3 regions of the Erwinia sp. E_sp_B01_1 genome follow, and region 3 is predicted to be linked to each of the others. Evidence: predicted binding sites of a transcription regulator. Region 3 holds the regulator's gene; each other region holds the start of a gene.
What was found. Region 3 encodes PurR, which represses purine synthesis genes. Its sites were predicted from a motif close to CANGCAAACGTTTGCNTG; they were not measured.
Positions count from the first base shown of each region.

Region 1: carA (glutamine-hydrolyzing carbamoyl-phosphate synthase small subunit) is a predicted target of PurR. The motif match lies at 1,779-1,796, and genes of this name have one in related genera.
Region 2: VRC33_RS08060 (amino acid aminotransferase) is a predicted target of PurR. The motif match lies at 1,842-1,859, and genes of this name have one in related genera.

Region 1 is NZ_CP142208.1:792,661-797,421, reverse strand. Features, by position in the region: gene carB (carbamoyl-phosphate synthase large subunit) at 1-396, opposite strand, end outside; gene carA (glutamine-hydrolyzing carbamoyl-phosphate synthase small subunit) at 411-1,556, opposite strand; gene dapB (4-hydroxy-tetrahydrodipicolinate reductase) at 2,025-2,846, opposite strand; gene VRC33_RS03790 (hypothetical protein) at 3,550-3,699, opposite strand; gene ispH (4-hydroxy-3-methylbut-2-enyl diphosphate reductase) at 3,704-4,657, opposite strand; gene fkpB (FKBP-type peptidyl-prolyl cis-trans isomerase) at 4,638-4,761, opposite strand, start outside.
Region 2 is NZ_CP142208.1:1,665,584-1,670,344, reverse strand. Features, by position in the region: gene asnS (asparagine--tRNA ligase) at 1-252, shown strand, start outside; gene ompF (porin OmpF) at 554-1,669, shown strand; gene VRC33_RS08060 (amino acid aminotransferase) at 1,925-3,115, shown strand; gene VRC33_RS08055 (MBL fold metallo-hydrolase) at 3,214-3,843, opposite strand; gene VRC33_RS08050 (YcbK family protein) at 3,888-4,436, opposite strand; gene ldtD (L,D-transpeptidase) at 4,624-4,761, opposite strand, start outside.
Region 3 is NZ_CP142208.1:2,047,926-2,052,686, forward strand. Features, by position in the region: gene punC (purine nucleoside transporter PunC) at 1-811, opposite strand, end outside; gene punR (DNA-binding transcriptional activator PunR) at 924-1,856, shown strand; gene purR (HTH-type transcriptional repressor PurR) at 1,853-2,878, opposite strand; gene VRC33_RS09890 (YnhF family membrane protein) at 3,162-3,251, shown strand; gene VRC33_RS09895 (C40 family peptidase) at 3,291-4,112, opposite strand; gene VRC33_RS09900 (Grx4 family monothiol glutaredoxin) at 4,483-4,761, shown strand, end outside.

The DNA of each region.
Region 1 (4,761 bases), 1.3 Mb from region 3:
AAAGCGGCGACGATCTTCTGCTTTATCAATCGCATCCGCAGTGGCACCAATCATGGTGACGCCGAACTCTTCCAGAACGCCCTGACGTTCCAGTTCCAGCGCACAGTTCAGCGCGGTCTGGCCGCCCATGGTTGGCAGTACAGCATCCGGACGCTCTTTCTCAATGATTTTGCGCACCACTTCCCAGTGGATTGGCTCAATGTAAGTCGCATCGGCCATTTCCGGATCGGTCATGATAGTGGCTGGGTTAGAGTTCACCAGAATGACGCGGTAACCCTCTTCACGCAGGGCTTTACAAGCCTGTGCGCCAGAGTAATCGAATTCGCAGGCCTGGCCGATAACAATCGGACCAGCACCAAGGATCAGGATACTTTTTATGTCGGTACGTTTTGGCATTTTCTCGCTCCTGATTATTTCGCGGTAGAACGGTAGGCTTCGATCAGTTCGATAAAGTGATCGAACAGTGGCGCGGCATCATGCGGGCCCGGGCTGGCTTCAGGGTGGCCCTGGAAGCTGAACGCCGCTTTATCGGTGCGGTGAATACCCTGGACCGTTTTATCAAACAGCGAGGTATGCGTTACCCGCAGGTTGGCCGGTAAGTCATTTTCATCCACTGCAAAGCCGTGGTTCTGCGCGGTAATCATTACCGTGCTGTTGTCATGATCCTTAACCGGATGGTTACCACCATGGTGGCCCAGTTTCATCTTGACGGTTTTCGCGCCGCTGGCCAGAGCCAGTAACTGGTGACCCAGACAGATGCCGAAGACCGGCACGTCAGTTTCCAGGAAAGATTGGATGGCAGCGATAGCGTAATCACAAGGCTCTGGATCGCCAGGGCCGTTAGAAAGGAAGATGCCATCCGGGTTCATTTTCAGCACTTCTTCTGCTGGCGTCTGAGCAGGCACCACAGTCAGGCGGCAGCCACGGTCAACCAGCATACGCAGGATGTTGAGTTTTACCCCATAGTCATAAGCCACCACGTGGAAAGGCAGATCTTCTGCTTTCTTAGCGTCCGGCAATCCATCCAGAGTCCAGCTGCCCTGCAGCCAGCTATAGGTTTCGCTGGTGCTCACTTCTTTCGCCAGATCCATACCTTTCAGACCCGGGAAGGCTTTAGCCTTTTGCAGAGCCAGCTGCGCATCTGGCGCATCGCCAGCAATGATGCAGCCGTTCTGTGCCCCTTTTTCGCGCAGCAGACGGGTCAGCTTACGCGTATCGATATCGGCAATAGCGACAATGTTCTGGCGCGCCAGGTATTCAGACAGCCCTTCTTCATTACGGAAGTTGCTGGCAATCAGCGGCAGGTCACGAATAACCAGACCCTGAGCGTGTACCTGAGTGGATTCTGCGTCAGCGGCATTAGTGCCGACATTGCCGATATGGGGATAAGTAAGGGTAACAATCTGGCGGGAATAGGAAGGATCAGTGAGGATTTCTTGATAACCGGTCATCGACGTGTTGAAAACTACTTCCCCCACTGCCGATCCTGTTGCCCCGATGGCCCGACCGTGGAATTGGGTTCCGTCTTCCAGAACCAATAGCGCTGACTTAATCAAAACATCCTCCGAAGAATAAACAGTCACATTATTTGCATATTAATTCATGTTAACCCCATAAATCAATGCAAAAACCGCCTGTCTGTTCGATTTTTGGCAAATTGCGCGCATTCTAATGATAGCCCACCCTATTGTCTACCCCGCACGCCAGTTTTTCATGTGTTTTTACTCCACTGATGGGCAAATCGGATGATTTACCCTAAAAAATACAGCTATCCCGGCTATAAAACCGTTTGCCTGAGGGTATATGCATAGAAAAAGTTAAACAGGAGGGAAAAAGTGGACCAAATGGTCAAAATTAGTAATTTCAGAAGCCTAAAAGATGAGATAAGTTATGAAAAAACAGGTTTTACAAAAAATAATGACCCTAAGCAACATTTATATTAAATAAAAAAGGGCAATAATACTATTGCCCATCCAATCAGAAAGTTATGATTGAAATAACCACATCACGATGGTGCACAACACTTATAAATCGTCCAGATTAAGCACGCTTCTCATATCATAAAGACCTGCTTTACGTGAGCTTAACCAACTTGCCGCACGAACTGCGCCTTTAGCGAAGGTCATACGGCTTGAAGCCTTGTGAGTAATCTCTACGCGCTCGCCAATATCTGCAAACATTGCAGTATGTTCTCCGACGATATCTCCAGCGCGTACGGTGGCAAAACCGATGGTTTGAGCCTTTCTTTCGCCGGTATGACCCTCACGGGCATAGACCGCGTGCTCGTTTAAATCCCAGTCCATTGCATCAGCAATCGCTTCACCCATAGCCAGTGCGGTACCAGAAGGCGCATCCACTTTGTGACGATGATGAGCCTCAACAATTTCGATATCGGCATATTCGCCCATTACCTTCGCAGCTTTTTCCAGAAGCTTAAGCACCAGATTGACGCCCACGCTGAAGTTAGCGGCAACCACGATAGCAATTTCCTGTGACGCTTCTTTAATAACAGCTTTAGCCGAGTCATCCAGACCGGTGGTGCCGATGACGATTGCTTTCTGATGCTGGCGGCAGAAATCGAGATAAGCCAGCGTGCCTTCAGGACGGGTAAAGTCGATCAGCACGTCGAAGTCGTTTACTACAGACTCCAGGTTGTCGCTTACCTTAACACCCAGCGTACCTGTTCCCGCCAGTTCACCAGCATCAATGCCAGTCAGTGAAGAGCCTTCACGCACCAGCGCAGCCCCAAGACATACGCCTTCCGCCTCATGTGCTGCCTGAATTAACTGACGCCCCATGCGTCCTGCGGCGCCAACAATAGCAAGGCGGATTTGTGCATTGTTCATAATGAATCCCTGTAGAAAGTCTGTGCATGCAAAGCGCAGACAGATTAACTACGCGTTAACGCCTGCGCCACAATAAAAACACCATGATTAGAATTTTACGCCAGGCGGCCAGTATTATCAGTAAAACAAATTTCGTCAGGGAGTTGATGGAAGCAAAACCAATAAGGTGGCAAGGCGTCACCAGGTGCGTGTTATCCGGCTTAAGGGCAAAACCGGTTCAGTGGCAAGGCGTTACCAGGTGCGTGTTATCCGGGCTTGAGGGCAAAACCGGTTCAGGGGCAAGGCGTCACCAGGTGCGTGTTATCCGGGCTTGAGGGCAAAACCGGTTCAGGAGCAAGGCGTCACCAGGTGCGCGTTATCCGGGCTTGAGGGCAAAACCGGTTCAGTGGCAAGGCGTCACCAGGTGCGCGTTATCCGGGTTTGAGGGCAAAACCGGTTCAGTGGCAAGGCGTCACCCTGGAGCACCTTATCTGAGACGCCGTGAATCCGTCCATGGAGGCTTGGCAGCCGCATCCATGCGGCTGACACTCAGCTAAGGTGCTCCAGGTTGCCACCCACAATGTTCGGTGATGTTAGTGAGCTGAGGGGATACACAAGGCAAAACCAGGAAAACCAGGAAAACCAGGAAAACCAGGAAAACCAGGAAAACCAGGAAAACCATTGAGCACAGTTTGGTTTTTTTTGCAACAGGCCACGCTATTGCTTATGGGGAAGGGAGAGTGGGATGATAAGCAAAGCGTCCCGGCACATGGACGTGCCGGGCCGAGCTGTCATGGATGACGTTTTTTGCGTCTTTGTGTTCAACCCACTCTCCCTGACCTTGTCGCCCGAACTGGCGGGCAACAAGAAACACGCCGTTATTCCACCTGACGGACGTCGACGCGCAGCTCTTTCGGCACTTCAAAAACGATGTTTTCTTCCCGGCCAATCAATTCAATGGCTGCTTCACCACCCAGCTCCCGCAGGCGCTGGATCACTTCCTGCACCAGAATATCAGGTGCGGATGCCCCAGCAGTCACGCCTACACAACTCACGCCTTTGATCCACTCTTCCTGAATATCTTCAGCCGAATCGATCAGTCGGGCCAGCTTACCGGCCCGCTGTGCCAGTTCTGCCAGACGGTTAGAGTTGGATGAATTTCGTGAACCCACCACCAACACCACATCGGCGTCTTGAGCCAACGTGCGCACTGCTTCCTGACGATTAGTCGTGGCGTAGCAAATATCATCTTTGCGTGGCCCGATAATCTTCGGAAAACGATCGCGCAAGGCATCGATCACTTCGTAAGTATCATCCACCGACAGCGTCGTCTGGGTCATAAAGCTCAGGTTGTTCTCATCCTTAACCTGAAGCTTATAAACATCTTCCGGCGCCTCAACCAGATACATGCCCCCTTTCGGGTTACTGTACTGCCCCATAGTGCCTTCCACTTCCGGATGACCGGCATGACCAATCAGAATGGCTTCGGTACCTTTACGGCTGGCGCGCGCTACTTCCATATGCACCTTAGTGACCAGCGGACAGGTCGCATCAAACAGCATAGTCAGATCGCGCGCTTTGGCTTCTGCCCTTACCGCCTGTGACACACCGTGCGCTGAGAAAATCAGGATAGAGCCATCCGGCACCTCCGCGATATCCTCAATAAAGATCGCTCCGCGCTCACGCAGGCTGTTGACGACATAGCGGTTATGCACCACTTCATGACGCACGTAAATTGGCGCGCCATACATCTCCAGCGCGCGCTCTACAATGCTGATAGCACGATCTACGCCAGCACAAAAACCGCGGGGATTAGCCAACAGAATTTGCATTTTTCGCCTCCAGCGCCGGATCGATTTCCAGCACTTCAACATCAAAATGGATAGTCTGCCCGGCCAGTGGATGGTTGAAATCTACGGTAATAGAATCACCTGAG
Region 2 (4,761 bases), 380 kb from region 3:
GCTCCCGGCATTGGTGAAATCATTGGCGGATCGCAACGTGAAGAGCGTCTGGACGTGCTGGATGCCCGCCTGGCTGAAATGGGCCTGAATAAAGAAGATTACTGGTGGTATCGTGACCTGCGTCGCTACGGCACCGTGCCTCACTCTGGCTTCGGTTTAGGTTTCGAACGATTAATCGCCTATGTCACCGGCGTACAAAATGTAAGGGATGTTATCGCCTTCCCAAGGACGCCGAGAAACGCTACCTTCTGATTTCATGCATTAAATATAAGAAATTCATATATATACTCAAGGTCAGCTCTGCTGGCCTTTTTTTATTTTTGTAAATTTAGAGATAGTTCACAAAGTTCCGTGTTTTTTACATTTTGTAATACATATTTTCCTCCTGTTACCAGAATAGGAGATTAGTAGCATTTTCGGGCTAGATAATCAGCGCCGCGAATGGAAAGATGCGTGCAGACACAGGAAGACACCAAACTCTCTTCGGGGTTCTGTAAAGAATTGTTGACGGCAGTGGCAGGTGTCCAAATAACTCCAATGAGGGTAATAAAAAATGATGAAGCGCAACATTCTGGCACTGGTTATCCCGGCCCTGTTAGCAGCTGGTGCAGCCAATGCAGCAGAAGTTTATAACAAAAACGGCAACAAGCTGGACCTCTATGGCAAAGCTGTTGGCCTGCATTATTTTTCTGATAATGACGGATATGCAAGCGACGGCGACAAATCCTATGTGCGCTTTGGTTTCAAAGGTGAAACCCAAATTAACGACATGATGACTGGATTCGGTCAGTGGGAATACAACATCCAGGCTAACCACTCTGAAGGCGGTAACGACTCTCAGACTGGTAACAAAACCCGTCTGGGCTTTGCAGGTTTAAAATTTGGTGATGCAGGTTCATTCGACTACGGCCGTAACTACGGCGTTGTGTATGATGCAATCGGCTGGACCGATATGCTGCCAGAGTTCGGTGGTGATTCTGGATACTCTGATAACTTCTTCGTAGGTCGTGGTAACGGTTTTGCTACCTATCGTAACACCAACTTCTTTGGTCTGGTTGACGGCTTAGACTTCGCTGCACAGTACCAGGGTAAAAACGAAGACAGCGCAACAGGTCGTGGCGTAGCTCAAGCTAACGGCGACGGCTATGGAGTTTCTGCTACTTACACCTTGCCAATCGGTATTGGCTTCACTGGTGCTTATGGTTCAGGTGACCGTACTAATGGTCAGGTGAACTCCTTCTTCGGCAACGGTGGCGACCGTGCTGAGCAGTGGGCTGGTGCAGTTAAATATGATGCTAACAACATTTATCTGGCAGCGATGTACAGCGAAACTCGCAATGCAACCTACATCGAAGATAACTCTGTAGGTAACACTACTTCTGGCAACGTTGGTTTTGCTAACAAAACTCAACAGATCGAATTCGTTGCCCAGTATCAATTTGACTTCGGCCTGCGTCCATCCATCGCTTACGTTCAGTCTAAAGCGAAAGATGTTGATGGCATTGGCGACGTTGACCTGACCAAATACTTCGAAGTGGGTGCGACTTACTACTTCAACAAAAACATGTCTACCTATGTTGATTACATCATCAACCAGATCGATGATAACAACCGTCTGGGCATCGGCTCTGGTGACACTGTAGCATTGGGCCTGGTTTACCAGTTCTAATTGCCTGCCGGGGTGATTCAGTTCACCACCGTGCAACTCTGAAACGGGGCTTTGGCCCCGTTTTTGTTTTTATGATTCTGGCTGCTGCTTTCTGCCTGAAGCGATGTTTCATCCTGCCCGCCCTGTCCGTCTCCCTTTTTTTACGATAACCCTTTTCCTCACCCTGTTTTTTAGCGCAAACGGTTGGCAATTTGTGCGCCCTGAGGGTAACCTGAAACCTCATTTCGCCTCAGTTTACGCTAACGGACTTCGACTATGTTTGAACGCATTGCAGCTGCACCCGCCGACCCCATTCTTGGTTTAGCCGACCTCTTCCGCGCCGATGACCGCCCAAATAAGATCAACCTTGGCATTGGTGTTTTCAAAGACGAAACCGGTAAAACCCCGGTACTGACCAGCGTGAAAAAAGCTGAGCAGTATCTGCTGGAGAATGAGACCACCAAAAACTATCTCAGCATTGATGGCCTGGCCGACTTCGGCAAGTGCACCCAGGAGCTGCTGTTTGGGAAAGAGAGCGTCATCGTGAGCGCTAAGCGTGCCCGCACGGCACAAACCCCAGGTGGAACCGGTGCGCTGCGCGTTGCGGCTGACTTTATTGCTACCCAGACCAGCGCTAAGCGTATCTGGGTCAGCAATCCAAGCTGGCCTAACCATAAAAACGTCTTTGAATCCGCTGGTCTGGAAGTATGTGAGTATCAGTATTACGATGCGGCGAACCACGCTCTGGATTTTGACGGGATGGTTTCTGTCCTGCGCGAAGTTAAAGCGGGCGATATCGTGCTCTTCCACGGCTGTTGCCACAACCCAACGGGTGTCGATCCTTCGGCTGAACAGTGGACGAAACTCTCTGAAATGTCACTGGCTAACGGCTGGCTGCCGCTGTTTGACTTCGCTTACCAGGGCTTTGCCCGTGGTCTGGAAGAGGATGCAGAAGGCCTGCGTATTTTCGCCTCCAGCCATCAGGAGCTGATCGTCGCCAGCTCCTATTCTAAAAACTTTGGTCTGTACAACGAGCGTGTCGGTGCCTTAACGCTGGTCGCCAGTGAAGCCTCAGTGGCTGACACAGCCTTCAGCCAGGTTAAAGCCACAATCCGTGCCAACTACTCCAACCCACCTGCACACGGTGCCGCTGTGGTAGCAACCATCCTGAGCAATGCTGAACTGCGTGCGCTCTGGGAGCAGGAACTGACCGACATGCGCCAGCGTATTCACCGTATGCGTCAGCTGTTTGTGAATACCCTTCAGGAAAAAGGGGCTAAAGGTGACTTCAGCTTTATCATCAGTCAGAACGGCATGTTCTCTTTTAGCGGCCTGACTAAAGATCAGGTGATCCGTCTGCGTGAAGAGTTTGGTGTCTATGCGGTGAATTCTGGCCGGGTAAACGTTGCCGGGATGACGCCTGACAATATGGCCCCGCTTTGCGAAGCCATTGTTGCCGTGCTGTAGAGCCTGTAAGCTACGCCCATAAAAAAGCCTGCATCGCGCAGGCTTTTTTTTGCCCTCTCTCCCGGAGAAAGAGGCGCCCCAATCCGGACCAGAGAAAATTATTGCAGGAAGGGATTAGAAATTCTTTCACGACCTAAAGTAGAAACCGGCCCGTGCCCCGGCAGGAAGGTCACGTCATCACCCAGCGGAAGAAGTTTGTTTTTAATGGAGGCAATCAGATCCGTGTGGCTGCCCTGAGGGAAATCAGAACGCCCCACGCCGCCATTGAAAATTACATCGCCGGAAATCAGCAGGCGTGAAGGCCGATCAAAAAAGACAATGTGGCCAGGGGTATGGCCCGGACAGAGCAAGATTTCGAAAGTAATCTCACCCAACTTCACGGTATCCCCCTCTTCCAGCCAGCGGTCTGGCGTCAGCGGATCGCAGTGTGTAAAGCCAAACATTTCGCTCTGCGTCGGCAGATTATCCAGCCAGAAAGCATCGGCTTTATGAGGACCGACCAGCGGTACTCCATAAAATTTCGCCAGTTCTGCAGCAGCACCAACATGATCGAGATGACCATGCGTCAGTAAAATCTGCGTGACGGTCACGCCCTGGTCAGCCACTTTGGCTTTAATGGTTTCGGCATCGCCACCGGGATCAACCACGGCGGCATGCTGCGTGGCAGTGCACCAGATCAACGTGCAATTCTGGGCGAATGCCGTGACCGGAATAATTTGATAGTCCATAACGCTCCGTTACCGGCGAGCCATGGCCCTGCCGGAATTTCATCTTACCAGTGCCGTGCCGGCCCGGTATCAATATGCACAAAGTTACTGCTGGGATAGTATCCTACACCACCCGTGCGCATGGAAAGCGCGGCTTTGCGAACATTGCTCAATGAAATCCCTTCAATATGAAAATCCATTGCCTGACCCAGCGTGTGGTAGCTGTGTTTTGCCACGCCCCTGCTGTGCTCGCGCAATGAATTATTGGTGGCCAGAGAGCGGTAACCGGAAATTAACTGCACCGGTTTGGTCGTTCCCAGCATCGCCTGCAGGCGGTAAAGCTGATCAAAAAGCTTAGGATCGATGCTTTTGATTTTATTGGCCCGAAAATCACGGAAAAAATGATCCAGACGCGACAACTCATCCTTGTCGTAACTTTTACCGTTGAAAAACTCCGTTTTGAGCGTTTCACCAGTATGCAGGTTATTCAGTGTCAGTATGCGAGGTCGTGAAGTGGAAAGCGAAGCAACAGCCTGCTTTGGCAGCAGCGCAAAACCCAGTGCAGCGCCCCCTAAAGTCAGCCACTTACGGCGATGAGAGTCGAAACTATTCATTAATCAGTGTTATCCAGCAAAATTGTTCAGAAATGGTGCAAAACGGTCACCGTCGGGAACCTTAACTGGCAGGAAGTGCTGAGTCAACTCGCGAAATGTGACAGGCGCTGCAATTCATAAGGTGAATTCAGCACCTGTCAGGAGTGACCGCAGTGGGGTCAGAGAGGAATATCAGAAGAATCAACCGTTAGAGCATTAATTGACCAGCCGCAGCCATGCTCTGTACTCCGGAGCGCGCGGTCATATCATAATTGTAAATATCTGTACGATATTGTGCCTTCCCATCGTCAGCAACCCATGCTGTCAGATAGTAAAGATTGACCGG
Region 3 (4,761 bases):
GCAGTGAATGCCCTTCGGTACGTTTAAGCAGTGAGCGGCAGCCATAACCTCCGATCAAAAAGGCCAGAGTCTGAGGAACATAGCTCAAACCGATATCGCCCGGCGACATACCCAGCGCACCCAAAATAAAAGGGGACCCCGTCAACCAGGCGAAAAAGCTGGCCGAACAGGCGGAGTAAATCAAAACGTTGCCGGTGAAAGCCGGGGATTTCAGCAGACTGAAAAAACCGGTTGCTGAAACCGGTGCAGCAGGGTTTTTCTTCCCGGAGGAGGCTATGAAGAGCGTGGAAATCAGCAATACCACCGCCACCAGCATCAGCGTAAGAAAAATGACCCGCCAGCTAAAGTGATTCAACAACCACGCGCCAAGCAGCGGCGCAAGAGCAGGAGAGAGCGCTACCAGCGGCATAATAGAGGCAAAGACACGGTTAGCCTGCGTCGCAGGATAGCGATCCACTACCAGCGCCTGCCAGGTTACAGCCGCCGCACAAATCCCCACTGCCTGGATGAAACGCAGCGCCAGCAATAGGGTTGCAGATTCCACCCACCACATAGCAGCACAACTCACCGCAAACAGGCTCAGCCCCATCAGTAAAACCGGCTTGCGACCGATGCGATCTGACAGCGGCCCCCAGAACAACTGGGCACTGGCGAAGCCCGCGAGAAACAGGCTGAGGCTGGCGCTGATTGCGCCTGCGTCTGTTTGCAGGTCCTGCTGCATGGCGCCGAAAGCGGGCAGGTACATATCGGTGGCGAGAAAACCGGCAATGCTTAGCAGCGCGAGGTAGACAATGAATCCTTTAGCGGGCATGAGTAGCTCTTTTATTCAGATGAATGAAACGCCGCAGAGTGTAATCGCGTGCCCTTTATGTTGTGAAACGGTAATATTTGCAGGTTGCGTTCAAAAATATTGCAGGCAGATTATGTGGTCAGAACATTCTCTTGAAGTGGTTGATGCAGTGGCGCGTAGCGGCAGTTTCACCGCAGCAGCAGCTGAGCTGCATCGCGTGCCTTCAGCCATCAGTTATACCGTCCGGCAACTGGAAGAGTGGCTGGCCGTTCCGCTGTTTGAGCGCCGTCACCGGGATGTGGTATTAACCGCAGCCGGCGCGGTGTTCATCCAGGAGGGGCGAAGTGTTATCAAAAAAATGCTCGCCACCCGCCGTCAGTGTCAGCAGGTCGCCAACGGCTGGCGGGGGCAGATAAATATCGCCGTGGATCGCATAGTTAAGCCCCGGCGCACACGGCAGTTAGTGGTCGATTTTTACCGCCATTTTCCGGACATGGAGCTGCATCTTTCTGCGGAGGTGTTTAATGGTGTCTGGGATGCGCTGGCAGATGGCCGTGTGGATGTCGCTATTGGTGCCACTCAGGCTATTCCGGTGGGTGGACGTTTTGCCTTTCGCAATATGGGCGCGTTGAACTGGCGTTGCGTGGTGGGGGCCGGGCACCCGCTGGCTGCATTAACGGGTGAGGTCAGTGAGGAAGCTATCCGGGAATGGCCCTCGCTGGTGATTGAGGACACCTCCCGTGCCTTACCTAAAAGAACCACCTGGACGCTGGATAATCAGCGTCGTCTGGTGGTGCCGGAATGGGAAAGCGGCTTCGACTGCCTGCTGGCCGGGCTTTGCGTGGGGATGGTCCCGGGTCATTTCGCACGCCCCCTGTTACAAAGCGGCGCGCTGCATGAGTTAACGCTTGAGACGGCGTTTCCCGACAGTCCCTGTTGCGTAAGCTGGTCTGAACAACAGGCCTCGCCCGCATTGAGCTGGCTGCTGGACTACCTGGGTGAAAGCGACACCTTAAACAGTGAATGGCTGCGCGAGGATAATTCAGCAGGCGACAGCGTCGGTTAGCGTCGATAGTCCAGGAAGGGGCCATCTGCTACTGAACGGCGTTCAATCAATGATGGATGAACCTCTATGGTCTGCGGATCTTCGCGCTTGCTGGTGATACGGTCCAGCAACATATCAAAAGCCGTTTCGCCCAGGCGTTCTTTAGGCTGATGGACGGTGGTCAATGCCGGTGTGAAATAGCGGGCGTTGCGCACATTGTCATAACCGATCACGGAAATGTCCTGGGGCACGCGTAAGCCCAGCTCATCTGCAGCACAAATCGCGCCCATTGCCATGACGTCGCCACCACAAAATACTGCCGTGGGGCGCTGCTTCTGCGATAAAATTTTCTGCATGGCCTGATAACCGGACTCAGGTTCAAAATCTCCCTGAACCAGCCACTCCGGGCGCAAAGTTATGCCTGCTTCTGACAAAGCCTTCAGAAAACCAGCATGGCGACCCCCGCCCGTATTGCGTTCCAACTGGCCAGGGATCACGCCAATATCACGGTGCCCGCGGTCAATCAGGTAACGCCCGGCCAGATAGCCACCCTGAAAAGCGTTATCCAGAACGGTATCGGTGAAGTCGCCACGGGATTCACCCCAGTCCATGACGACCATCGGTATATTGCGATGCTCTTCCAGCATCCTGATCAGAGGTTCAGGATATTCGGAACACATCACCAGCAGGCCATCCACACGCTTCTGCGCCATCATGGAGAGATAGGCCTGCTGCTTTTGCAGTTCGTTATGCGCATTGCCCAGGATCAACGTATAGCCTTTGGCAAAACAACGATTCTCTATGGCTTCAATAATTTCAGCAAAATAGGGCGCTTCGCTGGACGTTGCCAGCAGCCCGATAGTTTTAGTGTGATTCACTTTGAGACTGCGGGCCACGGCGCTGGGTGAATAGTGAAGCGCCTTGATTGCGGCCCATACTGCTTCACGTGTCTCTTCTGCGACGAAACGCGTCTTGTTAATAACATGCGATACGGTGGTGGTAGACACGCCTGCCTGTCTGGCCACATCTTTTATCGTTGCCATGAAATAGCTACTCCTGCGCTTATCTTAACTTGATGATAAGTCTGTTGTTAATCGTTTGCCTGGTAAGGATGAAAATCTGACGTCATACGACGTTTTTTTGATGCTTACGGAGACGTCAGAAAGGAAAGGGGATTGCCTGCCGACCGCGGAACGCCACAAGGCGCGGGCCGTTGCGCAACAAAAAAAGGATTCTAACAAGGCTGAGCAGAGAAAACGAGATTTTTACTGACAAGTATGGGAAAATCAATGACACCATTAATTGTAGGGTTATTCAGGAGCACATATGGACACCGATCTGAAGTTATCGTTAATGACCACGCTGGGAGCACTGCTGGTCATTATTGCTTTCAGCTTTACCGCCGTTATGCATTAAACCTTCAGGGGCCGATTGCCCGGCCCTTGTTTTCAGCGCTTAACGAATCGTTTTTGGCGTCATCACCCGGCGGGCACCAATGTAGTGACGCTGCCAGTAATCTTCGCCCAGCGCGCTGACCTGAATATCTTTGCCCGTACGCGGAGACTGGATAAACTTCCCACCGCCCAGATAGACACCAACATGATCTGCCGTGCCCCGGCCATTGATGCGGAAGAAGACCAGATCGCCTTTTTCCAGTTCATCCCGTTTGATGTTAGCGGCATCACGCAGGTGATACATCTCGTTCGCCGTTCGCGGGATTTTAAACTTCACTAAATCTTTATAGGCATACCAGACCAGCCCACTGCAATCAAAACCGGTTTTAGGTGAAGTCCCACCCCACTGATAAGGTTTACCCAACTGGCCCATCAGCTTGGTCATCGCCGTTTCGCGTGCTTTCTGGTAGCGGGCACGGTGAGCTTTGCTCAATTTAAGCGGGGCAGAAAGCGAGCCTGCGGTCAGCTCTTCAGATTTTTTAATTATTTTGCCACGACGCCCGTAGCGTTTTTTCTCATCGTGCAGCGCAGTTTTCTTTTTATATTTGCCGGCGGTGAGGGTAGTTGTCTGCTGAGGGGCTTTCTTTTTAAGCCGGGGCTTATTAGCGGTAACGTCGCGGGGTTTCTTGCTGGTGGACTCTTTAACTTTTTTGGTAGCGCTGGTTTTTACCGTCCGGCGTTTACGTCGCTCATCTTCGCGGGCAGGGGTGGCGGCATCTGCTTTATGGTGATTTGCATTAACAGGCGCATGTGGCGATGCGTGCGCCATGTTAAAAAACAGCTGGGCAAAGGCCAGCATGAAAAGCGTGATGAGTAAACGCATCGTTACCATTAACCATTTGTGCTCAGGCGGGTGGCCGGAACGCGTCAGAAACAGGGGATTCTGCTTTTCAGCAGGGACATTTCGCAATTCTAATCTAACTTATTAACAAAAGGTAAGGTCTTTTTTGTTTCAATGATACAGAACAAGTAAAACCTGTAAAAATAAGCTGAATCAGCTGGTTATCTGCGCAATCATAAGGCTTATCTTAATGATTAATCCGACGAAAACAGCAGCAAAATGTTACTTTATTGTTCAGTGGGCAGGTTTTCAGGTTCGCCGGCGCATCATCCTGCTGAAAATGTCGTTTTCATCAGAGGGACAGAGTCGCTACAATAAATAGACACGAAGTATCCGTTTAAGGAAGCCATTTATGAGTACTATTGAGAAAATTGAGCGCCAGATAGCAGAAAACCCGATTCTGCTCTACATGAAAGGTTCACCAAAACTGCCAAGCTGTGGCTTTTCTGCCCAGGCCGTTCAGGCACTCTCTGCCTGCGGCGAGCGTTTTGCCTATGTAGATATTCTGCAGAACCCGGAAATTCGTGCTGAGCTGCCAAAATACGCCAACTGGCCAACCTTCCCGCAGTTATGGATTGATGGTGAGCTGGTCGGTGGTTGCGACATCATCATTCAGATGTATCAGCAGGGC